Regions from separate parts of the Bacillus sp. m3-13 genome, predicted to be linked through region 1. Evidence: riboswitches for the same ligand, from Rfam matches in the RefSeq annotation. Region 1 holds a riboswitch; each other region holds the start of a gene.
The links. A riboswitch is a leader RNA that binds a small molecule or an ion and turns the genes downstream of it on or off. The one in region 1 is predicted to bind S-adenosylmethionine.

Region 1 (4,051 bases):
CCTGTACCATAGCTCTAGTGTATGAAAGCTTCATGCGGTTTCCTACGCCATATTCTCCGCCAGTCCAGCCTGTGTTAACAAGGTAAACCTGCACATTGTGCTCATCGATTTTCTTGCCAAGCATCTCTGCATAAGTAGTAGCAGGTAGCGGCAAGAATGGGGAACCAAAGCAAGTGGAGAAAGTTGCTTGTGGTGATGTGATTCCGCGTTCTGTGCCTGCAAGTTTACTTGTATAACCGCTTAGGAAGTGGAACATAGCTTGTTCTTTAGACAGCTTAGAGATTGGAGGCAATACGCCTGTTGCATCCGCTGTTAAAAAGACGATGGTATTCGGGTGACCGGCAATGCTAGGTTGAACGATATTGTCCATTGCATCCAATGAGTAAGCTGCACGGGTATTTTCTGTTAAGGTAGAGTTTTCATAGTCAGCAATACGAGATTGACCATCAATGACCACATTTTCAAGTACTGAGCCAAAACGGATTGCATCAAAGATTTGTGGTTCTTTTTCGCGAGTCAGACCAATGCATTTAGCATAGCATCCGCCTTCAATGTTAAATACGCCTGTGTTAGACCAGCCGTGCTCATCGTCACCGATAAGTTTGCGGTTAGGGTCGGCAGATAGCGTCGTTTTACCTGTACCGGAAAGACCGAAGAATAATGCTACATCGCCTTCGCGTCCTACGTTTGCCGAGCAGTGCATTGGCATAATGCCGTTTTCCGGAAGAAGATAATTCATTACAGAGAAAATGGACTTTTTCATTTCTCCGGCATATTCTGTACCACCGATCAGAACAATGCGTTTGCTGAAGGAAATAATGATGAATGCTTCTGAATTTGTTCCGTCTATGACAGGGTCTGCTTTGAAGTTCGGAGCAGAAACAATGCTGAATGCGGTTTCATGTTTTGCCAACTGCTCTTCATTTGGCTTAATAAATAACTGTTGTGCAAAAAGGTTGTGCCATGCGAATTCGTTGATTACTTGGATTGGCAATTGATATTTTTCATCGGCGCCAGCGAATCCTTTGAAAACAAATACTTCTTCTTTGTTTTCTAAGTATGTGAGAACTTTGTTATATAGGCGATCAAATACTTCTTCAGAGATAGGCGCGTTGACGGTACCCCAGTCAATTTTATCTTTGCTGATTTCTTCTTCTACAATAAATTTATCTTTAGGGGAGCGACCCGTGTATTTACCAGTCGTTGCGAGTACTGCACCAGTTGAGGTCAGGCAGCCTTCGTTACGGTTTAATATCTTTTCTACCAATTGAGGAACAGACAGTTGAACATGCGTGTTGCTTCCGTAAATTAATTTTGTTAACCCATTATCAATCCCAACCGTTTTCATCATGGATAACTCTCCTTTGATTAAATAATTTGCTTATTTATTTTCTCATCTGTTAAAAAGTATAACACATTTAACTTAATAGTCCATACTAATTAGCTTATTTTATGAAAATTAATAGGAATTCGTTAACATTTTGTGAAAAAGAGGCTTATCCAAGTGGAATAGCATTAGATCGACTGTTTGAAAGCGTTATCATTTTTATGCTTGTCCACTAAAATTTCACCAAATGTCCTCTCCTATTATAAACCTTGCCAACCAGAAGTAAAAGAAAATGATAATGAGATTTTTCAAGATAGAAGATCTACATATAAGGAAGCAATTATTTCCTGTAAATTGATGTCGAATTATTTCTCTTTTTTGTTGACATGAAAGGTTTTAGTGCGCTAATATAGAACCTTGAACGGATACTCTTATTCCGAGCTGGTGGAGGGACAGGCCCTATGAAACCCAGCAACCTGCTCAAAGGATGAGCGAGCGCGAAAAAGCACGCCGCTGTTTTGTATTAGGCCAAGTCTTTGGTCGCTTGAGAAAAGGTGCTAAACCTGAGCAAGGCTATGACCTTGACCGATAAGAGTGAAAGGCTAAATCTCGACATCAAACCTTTCCTCAACTTTGTGGGAAGGTTTTTTCTATTTTTACACAAGATAACATAGAACATCACAATAGGAACTGAGATCCGTATCAAATATAACTGCTGTGCGTGAAGAGAAGTCAAACGCTTTTCATAAACAAAAAGGAGGAACTTTTTTTAATGACTAAACAACGTCGTTTATTTACTTCTGAGTCCGTAACGGAAGGCCACCCGGATAAAATTTGTGACCAAATTTCCGATTCTATCCTGGATGCAATTCTAACAAATGATCCGAATGCACGTGTAGCGTGTGAAACATCCGTTACTACTGGATTGGTATTGGTAGCTGGAGAAATTACAACTTCCACTTATGTAGATATTCCTAAAATTGTTCGTGAAACAATCCAAGGCATCGGTTATACTCGTGCAAAATACGGTTTTGATGCGGAAACTTGTGCGGTACTTACTTCCATCGATGAGCAGTCTGCTGACATCGCAATGGGTGTTGACCAAGCGCTAGAAGCTCGTGAAGGTCAAATGTCAGATGCAGAAATCGAAGCAATCGGAGCTGGAGACCAAGGTCTAATGTTCGGATATGCTTGTAATGAAACAAAAGAATTAATGCCATTACCTATTTCACTGGCGCACAAACTTTCTCGCCGTTTAACTGAAGTGAGAAAAGATGAGGTTCTTCCTTACTTACGTCCAGACGGTAAAACGCAAGTGACAGTGGAATATGATGAGAACGACCAACCAGTTCGTATCGATACAATCGTAATCTCAACTCAACATCACCCAGAGGTTTCTTTGGATCGTATCCAACGCAACATCAAGGAATACGTAATCAAGCCGGTAGTTCCTGCTGAATTGATTGACGATAATACAAAATACTTCATCAACCCAACAGGCCGTTTCGTAATCGGTGGACCACAAGGGGATGCTGGTCTTACAGGACGTAAGATCATCGTTGATACTTACGGTGGATACGCTCGCCACGGTGGCGGAGCATTCTCCGGTAAAGATGCAACGAAAGTAGACCGTTCTGGTGCTTATGCTGCACGTTATGTGGCTAAAAACATCGTAGCTAGCGGACTTGCTGACAAATGTGAAGTTCAATTGGCTTACGCAATCGGTGTTGCTCAACCGGTATCCATCGCAGTTGATACTTTCGGAACTGGTAAAGTTTCTGAAGAGAAATTGGTTGAATTGGTTCGCAATAACTTCGACCTTCGTCCAGCAGGAATCATTAAAATGCTAGACCTTCGTCGTCCTATCTACAAGCAAACTGCAGCTTACGGCCACTTCGGACGTAATGATCTGGATCTTCCTTGGGAGCAAACAGACAAAGCAGATGCTTTGAAAGAGCAAGCGAACGATTAATATATATTTAATAAAAAACGCCAAAGAACTGGAGCGCCAAAAGTGCTTACGTCTTTTGGCGTTTTTTTATTTCCATTAGTCTAAGTTCTCCCCAATGATTCCATATCAAGTAATAGTACTTTTGCACCGGTTTATATACCAAAAACAGTAAATAAGGACCGTTCAAATTATTTTGAATTATATGTATATTTAAATAGTAAGGAAAGTTTACTAACTACATATAAGGAGGGATGAATCAAGTTTCATCTCAACAAGACTTGACATGGAAAAAATCTGGGAGGTTTTGTATTGAAGAGGAGAGTTACATTAGTCCTGTTGTCAGTGATTTTTCTATTTCCGTTGTTGATGCCAGATGTAGATAATAAAACCTATGCCGTGGAACATGACCCCGAATTATGGAAAGTTGTTAATCCATTAAAGACAACAACAAGCTTTTTGAATACCGGTGCGCACCCTGATGATGAGCGAAGTAATTTACTTGCTTACCTGTCTTTGGGTAATGGAGTTAGAACAGGTAGCCTGATCGCCAACCGTGGTGAAGGAGGACAGAACCAGATTGGATTGGAGCTAGGTAATGGACTGGGGATTATCCGTTCGGAAGAATTGATTGAGGCATCTGCAGTTACAAATGTAGATTTAATAATTTTGAGTGAAGATTTATCAGATCCAATTTATGACTTCGGTTTTTCTAAATCTCCGGACGAAACTTTAGAAGAGTGGGATGAGGAAATCGTTTACGAGCGGTTAATCAG
Region 2 (4,051 bases), on a different contig from region 1:
TCTACAGATGTATTACAGAGCCCTCTAGCTCTTTTCCTAGTAGCTTTGCAAGTTCCAGCATGCCGTATTTCCCGGCTGCTTTTTCCGCGTCTGCATTGTAATTAGTGTTGGTGTTGACATCATAAGTGAAGATTTCACCTTGACTGTTGCGGATAAACTCAATACCAGCTACCTGAATCTCGTTTTCTTGCAGGAAGTTTTCATATTTTTCAATGATCGGGTCGGCAAAGCCTTCCACGATACGGAACTTCGGCTTTTCTTCGACTTCTTCGCCTACAGGGCAGAACAGGTCCCCGATCTGGCAGGCATCGGCCGGGCACAACTCAAAGCCTTCTGATGTATCGACCTGAACGGCATACATGAACTTCCCGCCAATAAACTCACAACGGGTAATAAAAGGTTCTGGCGCCTGAATGTATTCTTGGATCAACGTGATGCCATCTACAGGTTCTTCAAAATCAGGTCCGTAAAGGTACTCTTCAAGGGAGGCTGTGGAGTGGAATAGTTGTACCCCAAGTCCTTTTCCAGCACGGTTATGTTTCGTAATAAAGGAGTTCGATCCTATTCGTTTAGCTGCTTGCAGTATATGTTCCTTGCCTACCGCTGCAATCGTTTTTGGCGTTCTCACTCCAGCTTTTTCTAGGGCCGTGTATTGATTTACCTTACTTAATTCCAACTGAAGTGCACGACTTCCATTGAGCACTTTTCGTTCATGGTGCTCGAGCCACGCCAGTACCGCTCCTGTTAACTCGGGTGCAAAGCGGTGGTCTCTTGTATGGGAGGAGGCGCTCATTCTGTTGTAAAATACGCCTTCAGGTGGTTCTTCCGTCAAAGGAACTACTCCTTCGTCTAAATGCCATTCTTCATATGGCAATCCCAACTCTTCCAATCTATTAGTTAAATGTGTTGTCCACTCTTTATTTTCATGGATAATGTAGATTTTTTTCACGATGTTTGCCTCCATTTTATGCATATATGCTAGTGTATTCTCTGCTTGGTTTTTATGATTGGGCAAGCTCTTCTGTCCTCGACTTTACAAGTGGCATCACCTTTTTGGCAAAGCGCTCCATTTCTTCAAGCTGCGGGGAGAACTGTAATAGCAATAAGTCCACGCCCGCTTTCTCGAATTCTTGTATTCTTGTAGCAATCTGCTCTGGCGTGCCTATTAAATTTGGACGCAATCCCCTATTCGATACAGAGTAGTCCTGCAGTTGTATTTGTTGTTCAAGCTGTGATTTGCTTGTGAAGTCCTTAAATCCAGCATACGCATCTGATTCTTTAACAGCTGTGATCCGGGCAAGTTCCGCCTCCGCTTCTTCTTCCGTATCTCTGCATATGACATAAGCAGCCATCCCAAAGGATTGAAAAGGAGGATTCGGTGTCTTAGCTCTCTTTTCTTTCATATCATTAATCTTCGCCGCCACTTCCTCCACCGTGCCCCCGTGCATGACATAGGCATCACAGTGTGAGGAGATAACTTCCTTCCCTTTCGGACTCTCGCCACCTGCGTAAAGTATCGGATTTGGGCGCTGCATCGGTTTAGGGTGAAGTTTTGTGTCTTTCAACTGATAGTATTTTCCCTCATAGGTAAAAGAGTCCTCTGTCCATAAGCCTTTAAGGACATCAATAAACTCCTTTGTGCGGTCATAACGCTCATCATGCTCAGTGAAAATCCCGCCATATTGACGAGCCTCCCCTTCCCACCAAGCCGAGACGACATTGAGAGTGAATCGCCCGTTACTGATATGATCGATATTTGCGGTTGCTTTTGCCGCAATTGCCGGGTTATGAAAACCAGGCCGGATCGCCGTCATGATTTCAATTTTTTCTGTAACGGCTGCCAAAGCTGCAGCAGTCGACCAAGCTTCCAATGAGTCCTCTTTCGGTCCTTTAATATCATTTAGGAAAAGCTCGGCAATTAAAGTGGTGTCAAAACCAAGCTGTTCTGCCTGTTGGATCACTTTTTTTGCATAATCAAAAGTCGGCGGCATCTGTTCGTCCTCTACATTTCTCAACCAACCGCCGAATATCGGCAACCAAAATCCAAACTTCATTTCACGCTTCCCCCTTAAATGTTTGTGTATGTAGACAAACAAAAAACTCCTTCGATAAGAAGAAGTTTGAGTACAAGCCCGTAACATCCACTTATCTTCCAAGAACGTTTGTCTTGCTGGAATTGGCACCTGTACGGTTGTTTGTACCATACGGTTGCCGGGCTTCGCAGGGCCAGTCCCTCCACCTCTCTTGATAAGAAAACTTACTATTCAATTATTATTATCTAAACTAATCCTATCACGAAACTTGGGAATGGACAAGTATTTCGGATAGCTAAATAAAGTTGGTGTTATTTATAGCTTATTAGCTTGTAGGGGAATTGATGATGGGGGATTTGGGGAGGCTGAGCGGGGGTGGGCGGCAATGAAGACACTTCTGAGCTTGAATTCCTTCCACTGAGGTCTTCATACACTTTATCAAGACACTTTCAAGCCTGAAACCCTCCCACTAAGGTCTTCATACCCCCTATGAAGACACTCTCAAGCCTGAATTCTTTCCACTGAGGTCTTCATCCACCTTATGAAGACACTTCCAAGCCTGAAACCCTCCCACTAAGGTCTTCATCCACCTTATGAAGACACTTCTAACCCTGAATTCCTTCCACTGAGGTCTTCATACACCTTATGAAGACACTCTCAAGCCTGAAACCCTCCCACTAAGGTCTTCATACACCCTATGAAGACACTTCCAAGCCTGAATTCCTTCCACTGAGGTCTTCATACACCTTATGAAGACACTTTCAAGCCTGAAACCCTTCCACTAAGGTCTTCATACACTTTATGAAGACACTTCCAAGCCTGAAATCCTCCCACTAAGGTCTTCATCCACTTTATGAAGACACTTCCAAGCCTGAATTCCTTCCACTGAGGTCTTCATCCCGACCATTACCTTAATTCCCCACCAAAAAACGCCCCCCATACCAGGAAGGCGTTTCGCATAAAACTATTAATAGACATCCTTTTCGAAGTTAGGGGCATGCAAGCCTACCTCTTCAAAGACTTCGCCTATTTTCTGGTGGAAAGTATCCAATGCAGCTGTCACTTCTTCACCATCTGAGCCTTCTGACAAGGCTGCAGCACGTTCTTCAAAAATATAGAGCTAACAACTCGATGGAATCCTTCATATCCGCGCTAAGATCATCATCCAAGTTCTTCGGAATCTCAATTCCACGAAGTTCGTTGGCAATACGATTACTAGCCTCAACGGCTGCTTCAAGATCTCCTTCACCTGCTGACATTTCATAGGATGTTACAGGCTCGAGATGCTTGCGGATGGTCTGAATCATTTCCATTTGTATATTCATAAGGACGGTTACCGTTTCCCCGCTCTGGTCAGCAGGAACTTGTTTGGAATCGGCAGTGTCCACATTGTTCGCTTCCTCTGTGCAGGCAGATAGCACCATTACTAAAACAAGTATCATAGAGAAAATCCACTTTTTCATATCAAGTCTCCTTTTCTTCATACATTACGGAAACAGTGTACTCGTTTTCACGGAACCTGTATATACTTCCAACAAAAGTTGCATTCTTCTATTTTTTCTTACATCTTGTTATAGTTTGTTAAAAATTTATTAAAATAATATTTTCTGCTTGCATTGTTCACCCACATCCCATACAATAGGAAAATGCAAACGGTTGCACTAGATGTGCATTGTTTTACACTAAAATGAATTCGTTTTCAACAAAAAATAGAACTTTTATAGAAAGAAGGCTGTTAAAAAATGAAGAACTTTTTGTCTTTTGATTTCTGGCAGAAATTCGGTAAAGCTTTGCTGGTAGTGGTTGCGGTTATGCCTGCTGCTGGTATTATGATTTCTCTTGGTAAGTTGGTCGGGATGACTGGCGGAGACTTAGCTCTTGTGCAAACGATTGCAAGAGTGATGGAAGATATTGGTTGGGGAATCATCACCAACCTGCATGTATTATTTGCGGTTGCCATTGGTGGATCGTGGGCGAAAGAACGTGCAGGAGGAGCTTTCGCTGCACTGATTGCATTC
Region 3 (4,051 bases), on a different contig from region 1:
TGCCACTACAACCGCCAAGAACATTCAACGTAATAACGTGGTACCTGTTCGTGTCGATATATAAATCAGGTCCGATAAATTCATTCCACCAACCAGGGTTTTCTTTTGAACCGACAGAAACCTGATTTCCTGATAGAGCATGGCATATGACAATCACTTCACCCGTTGGATTTCCTTTTCTTTCATATGCTATCTCCACATCAGGGAGTTTTTTTCCGTTTTCTAAAAGCAGCGTTCCGATCGATACCTTATTGGTATGTTCCGTTTGACAGCTCACAAATGCCCACTCATTTCTATATGTTTTGACTGACTGCAGCTTGTTTGGATTTTCCGGTAGCAACGAAAAGTGCTTGATCTAAATCATGTTTCAGATCCTTTAGTGATTCAATTCCGACAGATAAGCGAATCAGATCTTCCGTTACACCGGACTTGATTAAGTCGTCACCAGATAGCTGCTGATGTGTGGTGGAAGCCGGGTGAATAATCAAAGATTTTGCATCCCCTACATTTGCCACATGGGACCAAAGTTTAATGCTGTCAATCGCCTTTCTCCCTGCATCTCTCCCACCTTCAATTCCGAAGTTTACAATGGATCCATTACCTTTACCCAAATATTTTCTGGCAAGTGTATGTGCCGGGTGATTTGGTAGTCCAGGATATGATACCCACTCTACTGCAGGGTGGTCTTCTAGGTACTTTGCTAATTCCAAGGCATTCTCGTTATGCTTTTCCACTCGTAAATGCAAGGTTTCAAGTCCCTGTAAAAGTAAGAATGCATTCTGAGGACTTAAGCACGCTCCAAAGTCTCTTAATAGTTGGACTCTTAGCTTAACAGCGAATGCAAGATTCCCAAAAGTCTGTGCATACTTGATTCCGTTGTAGCTCTCATCCGGCTCTGTGAATCCAGGGAAGTTTGGATGGTCCCAGTTAAAGTTCCCCCCATCCACCACTACACCGCCAATGGTTGTTCCATGTCCGCCAATCCATTTAGTGGCAGAGTGAACAACGATGTCTGCTCCCCACTTGATAGGATTGCAAAGGTAAGGGGAAGCAAAGGTGTTGTCAATGATCAACGGAATATAGTTATCATGAGCGACCTTTGCTACTGCCTCTACATCCAGTACGCGTAAGCTCGGGTTTCCAATAATCTCACCGAATATCGCTTTCGTTTTCGGTGTAATGGCATTGCGGAAATTCTCAGGGTCTGTTGCATCTACGAATTTCACCTTAATTCCATACTTAGGCAGTGTTACAGCAAAAAGATTATAGGTGCCCCCATATAAATTTTCCGCTGCAACAATTTCATCTCCAGCATGCGCAATATTTAAAATGGCAAACGCTATTGCTGACATTCCAGAGCTTGTCGCAACAGCAGCTGCCCCTCCTTCTAAAAGAGCCAGTCTTTTTTCTAACACATCTACAGTCGGATTCATGATTCTTGTATATATATTGCCAAATTCATTTAACGCGAAAAGATTTTGAGCGTGATCCGTGTTGTCAAAAACATAGGAGGTTGTTTGATAAATAGGGACTGCCCTTGAACCTGTTGTCGGGTCTGGCGTTTGTCCTCCGTGCAATAATACTGTTTCCACATCATAATTTGGTTTTGTCATCCTACATTCCTCCAATTTTCTATTTTCAACAAAATAAAAACCCCTTCCTAAGAAGAGGTTTAAAAATCCTCCTCTTATCTCTCAGGCTACTTCGCCTGCAGGAATTAGCACCAACTCAAGAAATTAAATTCTTGAAGGTTGCCGGACTTCATCGGGCCTGATCCCTCAGTCACTCTGGATAAGAGTTATTTAGTTGGTTAATACGTTAAAACATAATAGTTATATAATCTACGATATTTCTAAGGAGAAATAATTATTACTAAAACTTTTTGCAATTATAGCAACTGGAAAGCACAAAAGTCAATACAATATTCTGAACTTTTCAACATAACTTTCTGCTTCCACTAAATTCCTGAAAGCAAACTACTTGAAAGTCAAAAAAGGTCAAAGTATAATATCCATACAACCTACAAAGGTCAAAATAAGTCAAACTTTTATCAAAGGTGACATGTTTCCCTTTCAAAACAATGGAGCATCTCACACCAATATGAGGAGGTAGCAGAATGATGAAATGTCAAAAATGTGAAGTAAATAACGCAACCATTCAATTTAAATTTCGCTCTAATAACGAGCAGACACAACTTGTCTTATGCTCTTCCTGCTTTGAGGAAGTAAGAGCACAAATGACATCACCGACTCCAAACGGTTTTTTCTCTGACTTCCCTTTTGGAAATGGCTCCCCTAATGAGGAAGGCCACATAAACGGGAAAGCGCAAAACCCACCAATAGGAAGCAAAAAAGGTGGAAGCATTCTTGAAGAGCTAGGTAAAAATATAACCAACATTGCCAAAACAGGGCTTATTGATCCTGTTATTGGCCGTGATAAAGAAATTAAACGTGTAATTGAAATTCTAAATAGAAGAAATAAAAACAACCCTGTTTTGATCGGGGAACCAGGTGTAGGTAAAACTGCCATCGTGGAAGGACTAGCTTTGAAAATTGTTGAAGGCGATGTCCCTTCCAAATTAAAAAACAAGGAAATTTATTTGCTTGATGTAGCCTCCCTTGTCGCAAACACAGGTATTCGCGGTCAATTTGAAGAACGCCTTAAACTAGTAATTGCAGAACTACAAAAAAGAAAGAACGTCATATTATTCGTAGATGAACTTCACCTTATAGTTGGTGCCGGATCTGCAGAAGGTTCTATGGATGCTGGTAACATTTTAAAACCTGCATTGGCACGTGGCGAACTCCAATTGGTCGGGGCAACGACTTTAAAAGAATACCGTCAAATTGAAAAGGATGCCGCACTTGAACGCCGTTTTCAGCCGGTAACCGTGAAAGAGCCTTCTACGGATGAGGCATTAAAAATCATCAAAGGTATTCAATCAAAATATGAGGAATATCACCAAGTTTCTTATTCTGAAGATGCCATTAAGGCATGCGTAGAATTATCACACCGCTACATTCAAGATCGTTTCCTACCAGACAAAGCAATCGATCTTTTAGATGAAGCAGGTTCTAGAAAAAATCTAACGCTAAATACGATTGACTTGGAGCAGATTGATGCTCGTCTGACTCAAATTGAGGAAGAAAAAAAGGCCGCATTATCGAAGGAGGATTACGAAACTGCTGCCAAATTAAGAGACGAAGAGGAAGAGCTTGAAGAAAAAAGAAATTCCAACGATCAAACGGATGCTGTGCGTGGTCAGGTGACATTGGAAGACATTCAACTCATCATGGAAGAGATGTCAGGAATACCAGTTGGTAAACTGCAGGCGGATGAACAGGCAAAGCTTAAAAACCTTGCAACAAACCTGAACCAAAAAGTCATTGGTCAAGAAGAAGCTGTTAACAAAATTACAAAAGCAATCCGTAGAAGCCGTGCTGGCTTGAAAAGAAAAGAGCGTCCAATCGGTGCTTTCTTATTCGTTGGTCCTACAGGGGTAGGAAAAACCGAATTGACCAAATCACTGGCTGAAGAGCTCTTTGGAACGAAAGATGCTTATATCCGCTTTGATATGAGTGAATATATGGAGAAGCACGCAGTTTCCAAGCTAATCGGTTCCCCTCCTGGCTATGTCGGGCACGAAGAAGCGGGACAACTAACAGAAAAAGTGAGAAGAAACCCTTACAGCATTATTTTGCTGGATGAGATGGAAAAAGCTCATCCGGACGTTCTCCATCTGTTCTTGCAAGTGATGGAAGATGGAAGGCTTACGGACAGTCAAGGAAGAACCGTAAGTTTCAAAGATACGGTTATCATCATGACAAGTAATGCAGGTGTGATGGATAAGAAAATCTCCGTAGGCTTTGAAAAACAGAACTTGCCTCAAACGGGATCCGTTATCGAAAGCTTATCCAATTACTTCAAACCTGAATTTTTAAACCGTTTTGATAGTATCATCGAGTTCTCCCAGTTACAAAAAGATCACTTATTGGCGATTGTGGATATTATGATCGACGAATTAGCTGAAATGCTGAGACAAGAACGTGAT
Region 4 (4,051 bases), on a different contig from region 1:
GAAATGGCTTGTACTGATTCATGTCTTGGTTGCCGTCATCGGAATTGGTCCCACATTTTTCGGAAATATACTTCTAAGAAAGCATCAGACCATTTCAGATCTTCGACACAATATCCTATTACAACACAAACTTGACTACTTCCCTAAAATTGGTGGAACACTTGCCGTAATCACTGGCATACTGCTAGTTCTCTTTGGCAACTATGGTTCTATTCTCCAAGTTTGGCTTTTTGGTTCCCTTGTTATTTATCTTTCCATTCAAGTCATTGTGATCGGATTTATCTCTCCTGCCCTTAGTGAACTTCAGCGTTGGCTGCTGCACCCTGAAAACAGAGCCTCTACTCAACTTCCGGCCCAGCAGGACGCCACTCTCCACAAGATTAGTAATCTCTACTGGTTAGTCTGCATTCTAGGGTTTCTCATTTTTATCTTGATGATCATCAAACCATCTTGATCTATAGGTCATCTCCTTTGCAGCTGAAAGATATCGTTATTTGGCTTTATTAGGTGGAGGTGTTGGCCTATATTGATTAAGCGAATTGAACTGCAGGTTGGTACTGATACAGGTTTTGGGTGGCATTTATAGTTGAATAATGGTCGGTGATGCCTGTTCAGTTCCAAATGTCCGAAGATTTTTAGGTTTTGACCGAAGATTTCGAAAAGTTGACCGAAGAATTTCAATAGTTGACCGAAGTTTTGCTGAAATTGACCGAACCTAAAATTCAATTGTCCAAACACCCCCTAAAAGTTGACCAACCCTCAAATATTATGTCCAAACCCTCCCCAATTCCAAATCGTTTATTTGACCGAAGAAATAAGAAAAATGTCCGAACCATTTTTTTGTAAAAAAGAGACAATATTATGATAATACAGCATTTTTCAACTAGCCGCTGTTCCTTTCCGCAAATGACTTCGCTTTCCGCGGGACGGTGCTTGAGCCTCCTAACAACGCTTCAGGGGTCTCAATCTACCTTTACTCCCCCGCTGGAGTCTACGCCATTTGCTCCAATCCACAGCTGGAAATTGCGTAAATGTAACGTTAATGCTTGATTCAGTTAACTCGGTTATGTGCTGTTTCATAACCCCTTTGATGAATGAGGTCACCTTGTTGATTGTAGTAGAAGGCGCGCAGACGCCCGCGGGAGGAAGGGACAGGTGAGACCCCACAGGCGCAGCCGAGTAGGCTCACGGGCCGCCCGCAGGCAAGCGACAGGTGAGACCCCACAGGCGCAGCCGAGTAGGCTCACGGGCCGCCCGCAGGCAAGCGAAGCGCCTGGAACGGAAATCGACTGTATTGTATATTCTCCTAAAACAAAAAGGACTCCGCAATGGAGTCCTTTTCTATTTGGCTAGCATTATTTTGTAACGTTAGCAGCTTGAGGTCCACGAGCACCTTCAACGATTTCGAAAGAAACTTCTTGACCTTCTTCTAAAGTTTTGAAACCTTCGCCTTGGATTGCGGAGAAGTGTACGAATACGTCGTCTTGACCTTCAACTTCGATGAATCCGAAACCTTTTTCTGCATTGAACCATTTTACTTTACCTTGTAACATGTTTGTTCCTCCTTGTGGTTAACCCACGTAAATATTACTATTCTTGCTCTTTCAAACATTTCAAGACGAAACCATGTTTCTGACTTTCCATATTTCCCGAACAAAAATAATAGTTTAATAATAACAGGTGCCTAGTAATTTTTCAAGGTTTTAACCAAACAATTCATACAATTACATTTAATTATTTTAATAATCTGATATTGACCGCAACAAAGATTTTTCAAAAAACTTATTGACAATTTTCCCAGCGTCTTGTTATTATTTTCATCAAGCAATAATTTTCACACAATTTCATACATTCACAATTTAATGATTGTGATCTCTTATCAAGAGCAGGTGGAGGGATTTGGCCCGATGAAACCCAGCAACCGACCGTAATACTGTTGTGAGACAGGGCGTGACACTTTTGTGGACGCCGAACAAATTTGTTCATAAGGCACGGTGCTAATTCCAGCAGAAGTTATTTCTGGCAGATAAGAGGGGAGAAGTCTACTCTTCAAGCCTCTTTCTTATGGAAAGGGGCTTTTATTTTTGAATAATCGCCCCGCTTATCATAAATATTTTGACACGGGGGTAATAAATATGACAATTACAGCAACTACAGAATATGAGCCGTTAACAGAATCGACCGCAATTACACTAGCGCAAGATCTTGAATTCTTCAAAGAAGGTGCACTCTTGCATTGCCGTGAAATCGGTGATGGAAATTTAAACCTTGTCTTTCACATTAGGGACGAAAATAACACAGGTATTATTATTAAACAGGCATTGCCTTATGCAAAGGTTGTCGGTGAAAGCTGGCCGTTGACCTTGCACAGGGCAACAATAGAAGGAAATTATTTGAAAAACGCAGCCACTTTGGTACCTAATCTTATTCCGAAAGTTTATTATACAAACGAGGCATTAGCGATTACGATCATGGAAGACCTCTCCCATTTGGAAATCGTCCGAAATGGTTTTCTAGAGGGCAAGAACTTTCCGCTTCTTTCTAAGCATATTGGGGAATATTTAGCGAAAACACTTTTTTACACTTCTGATTTTGGATTGAATCAACAGGACAAGAAAAAACTCCAACAGGCTTTTACAAATCCAGAGCTTTGTAAGATAACAGAAGATCTAGTATTTACAGATCCTTTTTATGAAAGTGAAACGAATGTTTACGAGCCTGAGCTGCTTGGTTCGGTTGAGGAAATTTGGAATGATGCAGAATTAAAGCTTGAAGTAGCAAAGTTGAAATACACATTTTTGACAAACGGAGAAGCACTTCTTCATGGAGACCTACACACCGGAAGCATCTTTGCTAGTGAAATAGATACGAAAGTAATAGACCCTGAATTTGCATTTTTCGGACCAATTGGCTTTGATGTTGGACAGTTCTTTGCCAATATCCTCTTACAAGCAATCACACGAGACGACAGTCAAAGGGCTAGCATCATTTCCCACTTGTATCAAGTCTGGGAAGGATTCACTTTTACTTTCTCTGATTTATGGAAGACGGAAAGCGTAGAACACTTCACTCAAACACCAGGATATTTAGATTTTTTCCTGAAAAAAGTCTTTACAGATGCAATTGGCTTTGCCGGATGTGAGGTCATTCGCCGAACCATTGGTTTAGCGCATGTAGCTGACCTTGATACGATCCAACCTTATAAGCGAAAAATTTCCGTAAAACAACAAGCTTTGTTATTAGGGCAAACACTCATTAAAAATGCAGCAAACATCCGTAACATTCATGATGTAGAATCACTTCTTAAGAATGAAATAAAAGGGAATGAATAATTTATGTCAATTACTACTAATCTACCGCTCTCTGTAGAATGGAAAGATTCTTATATTCAATTATTAGATCAACAGAAATTGCCTCAAGAAACGGTATTCATCGATTTGCATACCATTCATGATGTCTTTGATGCCATTGTCACCCTTAAAGTAAGAGGTGCGCCTGCAATTGGCATCACTTCAGCATACGGGCTTGTACTCGCTGCTAATTCCTATAATACTGCTAGTTTAGCTGAGTTTCAAAGTCTGTTGAGAAAGGACCGGGACTACTTGGCAACTTCTCGCCCTACAGCCGTCAACCTTTTTTGGGCAATCGACCGTCTTATCCAAGTGTCTTTGCAAGCTTCTTCCATAAACGAAGCAAAAACAAATCTGGTCCATGAAGCGATTCAAATCCAGCTAGAGGATGAAGCAACATGCAGACTTATCGGAGAGCATGCACTTTCCTTGTTCCAAAAAAATGATAAACTGCTGACCATCTGTAATGCAGGTTCTATTGCAACGGCTCGTTATGGCACAGCATTAGCTCCATTTCATTTGGCAAAAGAAAAGAATTTCCCTTTAAGTGTTTTTGCCTGTGAAACAAGACCCGTTCTGCAAGGCTCCCGACTAACTGCCTGGGAGCTCCAGCAATCCGGTGTAGATGTAACGTTAATTACGGATAACATGGCAGCCCACACCATTAAGACCAAGGAGATTTCGGCTGTCATCGTCGGAGC

Region 2: another riboswitch for S-adenosylmethionine. It lies ahead of M313_RS0115920 (LLM class flavin-dependent oxidoreductase); the one in region 1 lies ahead of metK (methionine adenosyltransferase).
Region 3: another riboswitch for S-adenosylmethionine. It lies ahead of M313_RS0105460 (O-acetylhomoserine aminocarboxypropyltransferase/cysteine synthase family protein); the one in region 1 lies ahead of metK (methionine adenosyltransferase).
Region 4: another riboswitch for S-adenosylmethionine. It lies ahead of mtnK (S-methyl-5-thioribose kinase); the one in region 1 lies ahead of metK (methionine adenosyltransferase).

What each region holds. Positions count from the first base shown of each region.
Region 1 covers NZ_ACPC01000019.1:170,104-174,154, forward strand. Annotated here, with positions in the region: gene pckA (phosphoenolpyruvate carboxykinase (ATP)) at 1-1,348, opposite strand, end outside; SAM riboswitch class I at 1,756-1,922, shown strand; gene metK (methionine adenosyltransferase) at 2,100-3,299, shown strand; gene M313_RS0111430 (NEW3 domain-containing protein) at 3,645-4,051, shown strand, end outside.
Region 2 covers NZ_ACPC01000022.1:74,031-78,081, forward strand. Annotated here, with positions in the region: gene M313_RS0115915 (ATP-grasp domain-containing protein) at 2-949, opposite strand; gene M313_RS0115920 (LLM class flavin-dependent oxidoreductase) at 1,002-2,054, opposite strand; SAM riboswitch class I at 2,143-2,254, opposite strand; gene M313_RS26670 (hypothetical protein) at 3,001-3,123, opposite strand; gene M313_RS0115935 (hypothetical protein) at 3,140-3,496, opposite strand; gene M313_RS0115940 (PTS transporter subunit IIBC) at 3,776-4,051, shown strand, end outside.
Region 3 covers NZ_ACPC01000012.1:125,722-129,772, reverse strand. Annotated here, with positions in the region: gene metX (homoserine O-acetyltransferase MetX) at 1-277, opposite strand, end outside; gene M313_RS0105460 (O-acetylhomoserine aminocarboxypropyltransferase/cysteine synthase family protein) at 294-1,613, opposite strand; SAM riboswitch class I at 1,685-1,798, opposite strand; gene M313_RS0105455 (ATP-dependent Clp protease ATP-binding subunit) at 2,120-4,051, shown strand, end outside.
Region 4 covers NZ_ACPC01000009.1:177,207-181,257, reverse strand. Annotated here, with positions in the region: gene M313_RS0103110 (DUF2269 family protein) at 1-454, shown strand, start outside; gene cspD (cold-shock protein CspD) at 1,356-1,553, opposite strand; SAM riboswitch class I at 1,874-2,033, shown strand; gene mtnK (S-methyl-5-thioribose kinase) at 2,136-3,332, shown strand; gene mtnA (S-methyl-5-thioribose-1-phosphate isomerase) at 3,336-4,051, shown strand, end outside.